DNA from 3 places in the Nocardia sp. NPDC058480 genome. Region 1 is predicted to be linked to each of the others. Evidence: riboswitches for the same ligand, from Rfam matches in the RefSeq annotation. Region 1 holds a riboswitch; each other region holds the start of a gene.
What was found. A riboswitch is a leader RNA that binds a small molecule or an ion and turns the genes downstream of it on or off. The one in region 1 is predicted to bind S-adenosylmethionine.
Positions count from the first base shown of each region.

Region 2: another riboswitch for S-adenosylmethionine. It lies ahead of ACFWO8_RS05165 (rhodanese-like domain-containing protein); the one in region 1 lies ahead of ACFWO8_RS29740 (amino acid ABC transporter permease).
Region 3: another riboswitch for S-adenosylmethionine. It lies ahead of ACFWO8_RS24045 (aminotransferase class V-fold PLP-dependent enzyme); the one in region 1 lies ahead of ACFWO8_RS29740 (amino acid ABC transporter permease).

Region 1 is NZ_JBHXMN010000019.1:94,827-98,403, reverse strand. Features, by position in the region: gene ACFWO8_RS29750 (ABC transporter substrate-binding protein) at 1-141, opposite strand, end outside; gene ACFWO8_RS29745 (amino acid ABC transporter ATP-binding protein) at 174-935, opposite strand; gene ACFWO8_RS29740 (amino acid ABC transporter permease) at 932-1,927, opposite strand; SAM riboswitch class I at 2,086-2,180, opposite strand; gene ACFWO8_RS29735 (hypothetical protein) at 2,561-3,274, shown strand; gene ACFWO8_RS29730 (GlxA family transcriptional regulator) at 3,332-3,577, opposite strand, start outside.
Region 2 is NZ_JBHXMN010000001.1:1,104,705-1,108,281, reverse strand. Features, by position in the region: gene ACFWO8_RS05175 (FAD-dependent oxidoreductase) at 1-764, opposite strand, end outside; gene ACFWO8_RS05170 (hypothetical protein) at 955-1,413, shown strand; SAM riboswitch class IV at 1,459-1,578, shown strand; gene ACFWO8_RS05165 (rhodanese-like domain-containing protein) at 1,596-2,012, shown strand; gene ACFWO8_RS05160 (O-succinylhomoserine sulfhydrylase) at 2,023-3,231, shown strand; gene ACFWO8_RS05155 (Uma2 family endonuclease) at 3,362-3,577, opposite strand, start outside.
Region 3 is NZ_JBHXMN010000011.1:135,042-138,618, forward strand. Features, by position in the region: gene ACFWO8_RS24035 (Pls/PosA family non-ribosomal peptide synthetase) at 1-1,238, opposite strand, end outside; gene ACFWO8_RS24040 (MarR family winged helix-turn-helix transcriptional regulator) at 1,395-1,829, opposite strand; SAM riboswitch class IV at 2,101-2,215, shown strand; gene ACFWO8_RS24045 (aminotransferase class V-fold PLP-dependent enzyme) at 2,259-3,575, shown strand.

The DNA of each region.
Region 1 (3,577 bases):
CACCCTGCTCTCCTGGGTGGGTGAGAGGTCGAAGGTGACCGATCCCGCCTGGACGGTCTCGGCGGATTCCGGATCGGCGGTGCAGCCGGTGGTCAGCAGCGTGGCCGCCGAGATGATGCCGATCAGCGTGGAGAGTTTCATCGGTGTCGAAACCTGTTCGTGGGAAGGGATACTCAGCGCACGCGCGACAGGAACGCCTGCGTGCGTGGATGTTCGGGGCGGTCGAGAACGGTGGCGGCGTCGCCTTGCTCGACGATCTGTCCTTCGTCGAGGAACACCACCGTGTCGGCGACCTCGCGGGCGAACCCGATCTCGTGGGTGACGATCACCAAGGCGGTGCCGCCGTGCGCGAGATCGCGGATCACCGCCAGAACCTCGCCGACCAGTTCCGGGTCGAGCGCGGAGGTGGGCTCGTCGAACAGGATCAGGCGCGGCCGCAAGGCCAGAGCACGGGCGATGGCGACGCGCTGCTGCTGGCCGCCGGAGAGCCGGCGCGGGTAGGCGTCGGCGAAATCGGCGAGGCCGACCCGGTCGAGGAGCTGTTTCGCCTCGGCGATCACCTCGCCGCGTGGGCGGCGCTGTGCCGAGATCGGGGCGAGCACGACATTGTCGAGCACCGTGAGATGCGGGAACAGGTTGAACTGCTGGAACACGAAACCGATGTGGCTGCGCTGGGCGCGCACCGCATGGTCGGGCAGCGGGCGCAGGGTGTTGCCGCGTTGCCGGTAGCCGATCAGCTCACCGCCGATGTGCACCGTGCCCGCGTCCTGCGCCTCGAGGTGGTTGAGCACTCGCAGCAACGTCGACTTACCCGACCCGGACGGGCCGATCAGCGCGACCACTTCGCCCGTGCGCACCGCCAGGTCGACGCCACGCAGCACCTCGGTACCGCTGTAGGACTTGCGAATTCCTCGTGCCTGCACCGCTGCGCTCATCTGGTGGCTCCTCGGGGTACGGCGGCGATCTCGGTGACCTTGGTGCGGACCCGCTGCCACGGTGTCGGCGGCAACTCACGCTGCGCGCCCTTGGCGTAATGCCGTTCGATGTAGAACTGGACGATCGTCAGCGCGGTGGTGAGCACGATGTACCAGGCCGTGGCCACCATGAGCAGCGGCACCACCCGGCCGTTGCGGCCGAAGATCACCTGTACCTGGTAGAACAGCTCGGCGATCGCCATCACCGACACGATCGAGGTGCCCTTGAACAGGCTGATCACCTCATTGGCCGCGTTCGGCAGAATTGAGCGCATGGCCTGCGGCAACACGATCGTGCGAAACTGCCGCCAGCGCGGAATGCCCAGCGCGGCAGCCGCTTCCAGCTGGCCGCTGTCGACGGCGAGCAAGCCCGCCCGGATCAGCTCGGCCGAGTACGCCGCCTGATGCAGGGCCAGACCGATCACCGCCGCGGTGAAACCGCTGATGACACCGTTGACTTCGAAATCGAAGAAGGCCGGACCGAACGGAATGCCCACGGACAGGCGGGGATACAGGTAGGCGATGTTGAACCAGAACAGCAGCTGCACGATCAGCGGGATCGAACGGAACGCCCAGATGTAGGTCCAGGCGATCACCCGCAGCACAGGATTGTTCGATACCCGCCCGATCGCCAGCAGGGTGCCGATGGCGAAACCGAGAACGGTGCCCCACAGGGTCAGCTCGATGGTCACCCGGAGCGCGGCCAGCACCGACTTCGCGGTGAAGTACTGGGCGAAAGTGCCCCAGTCCCAACCCGGATTGGTGATCAGACCGTGCGCGAACTGGGCCACCACCACCAGCGCGACCGCCGCGACGACCCACCGCCACGGGTGCCACGATCCGGCGATCCGGGGAAGGTCGGTCGCCTCGGCGGCGGATATCGGCTCAGCGGGGGGAACATCGCCCGGCGGTGCGGGCGCGGTCTCGGCGCCGGATACGGCGGACGCGGTCATGGGAGTCCTTCGGAAAACAGTGGAACGAGGCGCGGTGACCTCCACCCGGCCAGCTACGGGTTCGCGATCTGGCGGCGCTCAGGCTCGACATGCCGTCGCTGTCACCCGGCACTGGTCGATATGTCGGCGGCGATATCCCACAGTCATCACAACGATCTCCTCCATCGATCCCGGCAGAAGCACCCGCACCCCTGAACGGGGCGGGTTGCTGCGACGTCGTAGAGCCAGGTCTCTCGGTCGCTCTGGATGGTTGTGCCCCGGCTGTCTGGCCCGAGCTGAATCAGCATGTGGCACAGGCGTGACTGCGCACAACGGTAGAAATCAGCGTGAGCGCAGAGCTTGGAACCGGCAGGGGGTACCGGCATACTTGCCCCGGTTCGGTGTGGTCAACGGCCTGCGCGGGCACTGGTCGGACGCGATTGTGGAGGCCGGGTGACCGGCAACTTTCTGGGTTGGCGGTCCTGGGGCCGGCGCCTTCGTCGCAAGGCTGAATACCGGGCCGCGGACAGGTACCGGTGGGTTCGCTGCGAGATTGCGACGCGCCGAACGGCCGGTTACTTCACCTGTCCGGATTCACCTACCGCACGCGGTAGCGTCGGCCTTCTCTGCGTCGATGAGGAGTACGTCGTGATCATGCCGCGTCGTTCCACCACACTGACCGCGCTGACGGCCTGCGCCGCCACGCTACTGCTGGCCGCCCCACCGGTCGCCGCCGAACCGGCCGCGCCGGTGACACCCGTCGTCACCCGGGACGCACCGAACGCCACGCCCGCCGCGGGTCCGGGAGATCTCCTCGGCGCCTATCAAACCGTGGTCGAGACGCTGAAAGCCATGGGTATCCAGCCTTTCCTCTACCCCACGGTCGCCGCGAACTGCACAGGTGACGGCACCGGCCTGGTCCCCGCCGTCGCCGGTGCGGTGCCGGGCCCGTGGCCGGCGAACACCCTCCCGATCCCCGGCCTCGACCTCTCGGCCGTGAAATCCGGCCAAACCCTGTTCACCTTCCTGCCCTACGGCCTCGCCCCCGACACCGCCGCCACGAAAACCTCCGGCATGCAGGTGGCCTGGCTCAATATCAGCACCGGCCGCGGCGGCATGGCTTCGATGGGCCCGATCGCCGACATCGTGCGCGCCATGGTCCCGCCCGAGGTCCCCGCCGAACTGCGCCCGCTCGCCGAAACCGCCATCCGCGACTTCCTCTTCGCCGCCATCCCCGTCGGCGGTGTCCGCGCCGTCCCCGTCGACACCGGCCGCGGCACCGTCTTGGCCGCCGTCTTCGGCACCACCGACAACGCAGGCCGCTCCTGCTTCTTCTTCCCGACCATCGGCATCACCGAGGTCGCCTGAAACTGGCCGGTCAGCGTTGGGCTCAGCGGTAGCCGTTTCAGGACGCACCACGTCGAGTCAGTGCCCAGCGGTCGATCGACTGGTCTGGAAGGCGGCTCGGTAGGCGTTGGGGGTGGTGCCGGTGATCCGTTTGAAGCGGTCCCGAAAGGCGGTGGGGGAGTGGAATCCCACCTGTCCCGCGATGCGTTCGACAGGGTGATCGGAGGTTTCCAGCAGATGCTGCGCCTGACGTACCCGGGCCCGTAGGAGCCATTGCAGCGGTGTGGTGCCGGTCTGCTCGCGGAAACGCCGGTTGAGTGTCCG
Region 2 (3,577 bases), on a different contig from region 1:
TCCAGGGTGTTGGCGACCATGTCGACCTGCTTGGAGTTGCGGCGGGCGGCTTCGGAGCCTTCGTCGTAGTCGATATCTTCGGGGTTGACGATGACCTCGATCGTCGGCGAGTGATCGAGTTCGCGCAGTTCGAGGGGGGTGAACTTGGCCTGGGCGGGGCCGCGACGACCGAAGACGTGGACCTCGAGGGCCTTGTTGCCCTTGAGGCCTTCGTAGACGTTCGGCGGGATCTCGGTCGGGAGCAGTTCGTCACCGGTCTTGGCGAGCACGCGGGCGACGTCGAGGGCGACGTTGCCGACACCGAGGACGGCGACCTTCTCGGCCTCGAGGGGCCAAGCGCGCGGGACGTCGGGGTGGCCGTCGTACCAGGACACGAAGTCGGCGGCACCGTAGGAACCGTCGAGGTCGATACCCGGGATGGCCAGGGCACGGTCGGCGTTGGCGCCGGTGGAGAAGATGACCGCGTCGTAGAACTGGCGCAGGTCGTCGAGGGTGATGTCGGTGCCGTAGTCGATGTTGCCGAGCAGTCGGACCTGGTCTTTGTCGAGGACCTTGTGCAGGGCGGTGATGATGCCCTTGATCCGCGGGTGGTCGGGGGCGACGCCGTAGCGGATCAGGCCGAAGGGCGCGGGCATGCGCTCGTAGAGGTCGATGCTCACGTCGGCATCGGACTTCATCAAGGCGTCGGCGGCGTAGATACCGGCCGGTCCCGCACCCACGATCGCAATGCGAAGTGGGCGAGTCGCTGCACTCTGTTCGGTCATATCTACGCGCACCCTTTGGTCGAGAACTGATTTGACGGCGTCAACTTAGCTTAGGCTAAGTCGGTATACCGGCTTACTGGCAGCTGCCATCCCACGCGGCAGCCGACGCAATCAAGGCGATTCTAGCTGCGGCGACGCGGGCACCCGGCGCGCGGTGTGGCTGCCCGCGCGGGTCTGTCAGGATTAGAGCATGAACGAGGAGCAAACAGGCTCGGATGACCAGCCCGTAGTGGTGGATCAGACCGACAAGCGTTCCATCGTCCCGTTCGTCGCGGCCGCGGTGATCGCGATCATCGTGCTCATCGGCATCGTGGCGGGCGGACTGCTCTCACCCGCTGAGAAAAATGTCACAGAGGCCGACCGTCTCGCGGCCGCCGTCACCAACTATATCGACGCACGCTCGCGCAGCGACCTCCGTCCGCCGACCGGTGTGGCCTGCCCCGGCTTCGACGAGGAGAAATCCGGCCTCACCGAACAGCTCGGTGGCCCGAAATCCACTGTCACGATCGACGGTAAGGGCTTCCAGAACGCGACCGTCAACGGCGATCGCGCCAAAATCGACGCCGCCCTCGTGGTCAACGGCAATCCGTCGACCAACACATGGAAACTCGCCCGCGTCGACAGCGCGTGGCTGGTGTGCAGCTTCTGAATCGTTTGACACGATGACCGGTGCCGAGGCAATCTCAGATCGCAAGGTCATGAGTGCCAGCGTCAAGCCCCGGCTCGCTGGTCGGCAACCCTCCTCCGCGGTGGGGTGCTCCGGGTGACGACCTGGCCGTGTGTTCGGGGATTTCCGGCACGGCAAGAGCGGATTCACGCAGGAGGATCGACATGACTTACGCCGGCGACATCACCCCTGAGAAGGCGTGGGAGCTGCTCACCGAGCACCCCGGCGCCGTGCTGGTCGACGTGCGCACCGAAGGCGAGTGGGCACACATCGGCATTCCCGACACCAGCTCGATCGAACGCCCGGCCCACTTCATCGAGTGGGTCGACGGCACCGGCACGCGCAACCCGGCGTTCGGCGTGCAGCTCGAGCAGGCGCTCGCCGGTCGCCCCGATGACGCACCGGTGGTGTTCCTGTGTCGCTCGGGTCAGCGTTCCGCGCACGCGGCGAACCTGGCGACGGCGGCGGGCGTGGCACCGTCCTACAACGTGCTCGACGGTTTCGAAGGTGGTCCCGACGCGTTCGGTCAGCGCGGCAGCACCGGTTGGCGCGCGGTCGGCCTGCCGTGGCGTCAGGCATAAGGAGAAAAGCATGATCACCGGTGGTTCTTTCGACAAGCCACTGCCCGAGGGCGTCGGTCCCGCCACGCTCGGCGTGCGTGGCGGTCTGCGCCGTTCCGGCTTCGACGAGACGTCCGAGGCGCTGTACCTGACCTCGGGTTTCGTCTACGAGAGCGCCGAAGCCGCCGAAGCCGCGTTCACCGGCGACGTCGAGCACTTCGTCTACTCCCGCTTCGGCAACCCGACCGTGGCGATGTTCGAGGAGCGCATCCGGCTGCTCGACGGCGCCGAGGCGGCCTTCGCGACCGCGTCCGGCATGTCGGCGGTGTTCACCGCGCTCGGTGCCTTGCTGAAGGCAGGCGACCGACTCGTCGCCGCCCGCAGCCTGTTCGGTTCCTGTTTCGTGGTCTGCAACGAGATCCTCCCGCGCTGGGGCATCGAAACCGTTTTCGTCGACGGTGACGACCTCGAACAGTGGGAGCAGGCCCTCTCCGTTCCCACCCAGGCCGTCTTCTTCGAGACCCCCGCCAACCCGATGCAGACCCTCGTCGATGTCCGCAAGGTCACCGAGCTCGCCCACGCCGCGGGCGCGAAGGTGGTGCTGGACAACGTCTTCGCCACTCCTTTGCTCCAGCGCGGCTTCGAACTCGGCGCCGACGTGGTCGTCTACTCCGGCACCAAACACATCGACGGCCAGGGCCGCGTTCTCGGCGGCGCCATCCTCGGCGCCCAGGATTACATTGACGGCCCCGTCAAAACCCTGATGCGCCACACCGGCCCAGCCCTGAGCCCCTTCAACGCATGGACCTTGCTCAAGGGTCTGGAAACCATGCCGTTGCGCGTGCGCCACGCCACCGAGTCGGCCCTGCGAGTGGCCGAATTCCTGGAGACCAAGAGTTCGGTCGACTGGGTGAAATACCCCTTCCTGGAATCACATCCACAACACGCACTGGCCAAGGAACAGATGTCCGGCGGCGGCACTGTCGTCACCTTCGCCCTCAACGGCGAAGACGGCAAGAAACAAGCCTTCGAGGTCCTCAACCGCCTCCGCATCATCGACATCTCCAACAACCTCGGCGATGCCAAAACGATGATCACCCACCCCGCCACCACCACCCACCGAGCCATGGGCCCTGAGGGTCGAGCCTCAATCGGCTTGTCCGACGGGGTAGTACGCATCTCGGTCGGCCTGGAAGACCTCCAAGATCTCCTCGGCGACCTCGATCACGCGCTGAGCTAGCCGCAGGCTGTGCCAAAGGTCAGCCTGTCGAAAACGAGCCACCTCCGGCGGGATGACCCTTGGCTGCCCACTCCTCCGTCTGATCGCCAAATTCTTCGAATGGGTTCTAGGCCTGCTGTTTTGAGCGGACTCACGGACGACGCGGCAGCGGACTCTGAAGATCCTCGAACATGATGGCTACTCTGACCGGCTCGGTCAGAACCAGGGCATCGGTGTGCTTGGTCCAGCCGACATACCGTCGTCCTGACCAGTCGAGACGCAGCTCCTCGATCATGGCGATGTGCTGCCAGTCCTTGTCGAAATGGACGATCAGGTACACCGGAATACCCGCGCGAGCATAGAGCTC
Region 3 (3,577 bases), on a different contig from region 1:
CCGAGTTCGATGCGACGGCCGCCGATCTTGATCTGGTCGTCGGCGCGGCCGAGGAAGATCAGGCCCTGGTAGTCGTTGCGCACCAGATCGCCACTGCGATAAGCGCGGTCCCAACCGAGGGCGGGCAGCGGCGCGTACTTCTCGGCGTCCTTGGCTGGATCGAGGTAGCGGGCCAGGCCGACGCCACCGATCACGAGTTCACCGGTTTCGCCTTCGGCCACCGGGTTGCCCTGCGGGTCGACGACGGTCAGATCCCAGCCGTCGAGGGGCAGGCCGATGCGAACGGGCATCTCACCGGTGAGCAGCGCCGCGCAGGCGACCACAGTTGCCTCGGTGGGGCCGTAGGTGTTCCACACTTCGCGGTCGGCACCCGCCAGCCGTTCGGCCAGCTCCGGAGGCACCGCCTCACCGCCGAAGATCAACAGCCGCACCGATTCCAGCGCTTCGGCGGGCCAGGTCGCGGCCAGTGTCGGCACCGTGGAGACGATGCTGATCTCGCGGCGCATCAGCCATGGGCCGAGATCGGCGCCGGTGCGCACCAGGTCGCGCGGGGCGGGGACCAGGCAGGCGCCGTTGCGCCAGGCCAGCCACATTTCCTCGCAGGAGGCGTCGAAGGCCACCGACAGCCCGGCCAGCACGCGGTCGCCGGGGCCGATCGGGGCCTTCCGCAGGAACAGGCGGGCCTCGGCGTCGACGAAGGCGGCGGCGTTGCGATGAGTTACCGCAACACCTTTGGGGGTGCCGGTGGAGCCGGAGGTGAAGATGATCCACGCGTCGTCGGCGGGGGTGGGCAGGGTGTTCCAGTCGTGGTCGCCCGCGGCCGTGGTGGCCGACTCGATGCCGTCGCCGGTGGCGATCGCGCTCACCCTCGCCTCGCCGAAGACGAGCTTGGCTCGCTCCTCCGGGTCGTCGGCGTCGACGGGCACATAGGCGGCGCCGCAGTAGAGCACGGCCAGAATCGTCACGTACAGCGCGGCGGAGCCCGACGGCATCCGTACGCCGACCCGGTCGCCCGGTCGCACGCCCGCCTCGACGAGCTCGGCCATCCTGGCCTCGATCGCGGCGATCAGTTCCATGTAGCCGAGCACGACGGTGCCGTCGTCGATGGCCGGTGCGTCCGGATGCGCGAGGGCGGTGCTGGTCAGGATGTCGACCAGGGTGCGCGGCGGCGCGGCGAGATCAGCGCGCAGCAGTGGGTCGCGAAGGACCGCCGGTACCTCAGTGTGTGGCTCGAGCATCGTGCTCAGTCCACCTCTCATCGGTTGACCCCCATCGGTGGTGTCTGTTGTTTCATGAGCGGGTTACCGGAGGGCAAACAGGATGGTCACCAGATGCCAACGGTACTCGGTGCGGGTGTTGCCGAGCGGCAGCGCGGGGCGTGCCGTCGGCGCTGTTCACGACGGCGATTCCGGCAATTCACCGAGGGCGATGACCGCCAGCCGGTGCAGCGTCCGTTGTTCGTCTTCGTCGAGGCGCCCGAGCACGCGCGCGGTGGCTTCGGCGATCAGCTTGTCGGTGCGCTTGCACTGCTTGCGGCCTGCCTCGGTGATCCGCAGCCGGTATTTGCGGCGATCCTTGCCGTCGCGGGTGCGTTCGACCAGGTCGGCGCGCTCCAGCGCGTCGATCAGGCGGACGACTTCACTGCGGTCGATGCCGAGCGCGTCGCCCACTTTCTTCTGCGTCAGGTCGGCGTTTTCGGAGATGAAGGTGAGCACCCAGTGATCGCGCAACGGGACGTCGATCTCGGCGTGTAGCGCCTTGGTGAGCCGGCCGAGCGCGTACACCGGATAGCGCGGCAGGCCGCGGACGGAGTTCGTGTTCGTGGACATGAGCGGGAACTATAGCAAATAGTGGAGGAGCCCAATCATTTGGATGCTCCATCATGGGGTGCATAGATGGTTGAGGAATGGGCGTGACCGGGCAACTCGCGGCAATCTTGTCAGGGTAAATCGCACGCGGACAGCCGATTTCCCGCTGCGGTCGAAACGGCCCGGCCGTCGTGCTGAACCGGGAGATGTCGTGCGGCGTCGGCGCGGACTCGGGGCGCAGTCGGTGGTGGGTGGTTGACAGGTCCGGCTGCCGTCTGTCACTCTCGTTGCAGGTCACGAGTACCAGCGTTCAGCCCCGGCTTGCTGGTCGGCAACCCTCCTCCGCGGTGGGGTGCTCCGGGTGACGACCAGGCCGACGTCCGAATTGGACGCGGCAAGCGCGGACCTCACCTCTTCTGGAGCGGGTCCCTGAGCCGACGGGATTTCGTCATGACCGCTGTAATCGACCCCACCTGTGCCATCGCCGCCGTTTCCGGTGCTGACCTGCGGGTTCCGCTCGTTCAAGGCGGCACCAGCTCCTACGCGAACTTCGACTACGCGGCGAGTGCGCCGGCGTTGAAGCAGGTTACCGACCGGATTTCGCAGTTGCTGCCGTTCTACGCCAGCGTGCATCGGGGCGCGGGGTACGCCTCGCGGATCTCGACCGAGTGCTACGAGGCTTCTCGTGGCGCGGTCGCCCGGTTCCTCGACGCCGACGCCGACCAGGTCGTCGTGTTCACCCGCAACACCACCGATTCGCTGAACCTGCTGGCCGGGTGCGTGCCGGGGGAGACCGTGGTCCTCGATATCGAGCACCACGCCAACTTCCTGCCGTGGACCGCGCACGGTCGCCGGGTCGTGCGGGCCGCCGACACCGTCGAGGAGACGATTCAGCGGATCGTCGCCGAGCTGTGCAGCAAGCCTGCCGCGTTGCTCGCGGTGACCGGGGCATCCAATGTCACCGGTGAGGTGCTGCCGCTGGAACGGCTCGCGACCATCGCCCACCTGTGTGGTGCCCGCATCCTCGTCGATGCGGCGCAGTTGGCGCCGCATCGGCGGATCTCCTTGCGCGAGAGCGGGATCGACTACCTCGCGTTCTCCGGGCACAAGCTGTACGCGCCGTTCGGTTCGGGCGTGCTCGTTGGCAGGCGGGACTGGCTGGACCAGGGCGAGCCGTACCTGGCAGGCGGCGGTGCGGTGCGCAATGTCGGTGTGTCAGAGGTCGAATGGGCTTGCGCGCCGCAGCGGCACGAGGCCGGTTCGCCGAACGTGCTCGGCGCGGCCGCTATCGCCGCCGCCTGCGACGCGCTCGCCGCGATCGACCCCACCGAACTCGTTGCCCACGAACGCTTCCTGGCCGACCGTCTCCGCGATGGCCTGTCCGCGGTCCCCGGCGTGAACCTGGTCAATATCTGGTCCGACAGCCCCGACTGTGTCGGCATCGTCGCCTTCACCATCGCCGACTACGCCCCCGGCAAGGTCGCCGCCTACCTCTCCGCCGAACACGCCATCGGCATCCGCGACGGCCGTTTCTGCGCCCACCCGCTGCTCACCAGCCTCGGCCTCGACGCCGCGCTCCGAGCCAGCATCGGCCTCGGCACCACCGCCGCCGACGTAGACCGCCTGATCGAAGCGGTCTCCACTTTGGTCACCAACGGCCCCACCTGGACCTACGCCGCCACCGACGGCCACTGGAACCCCACCCCCGAAACCCGCCCCCTCACCGCCTCTTCCCCCGAAGGCGCGGCCCCCTGTTTGATCGGGTAGGG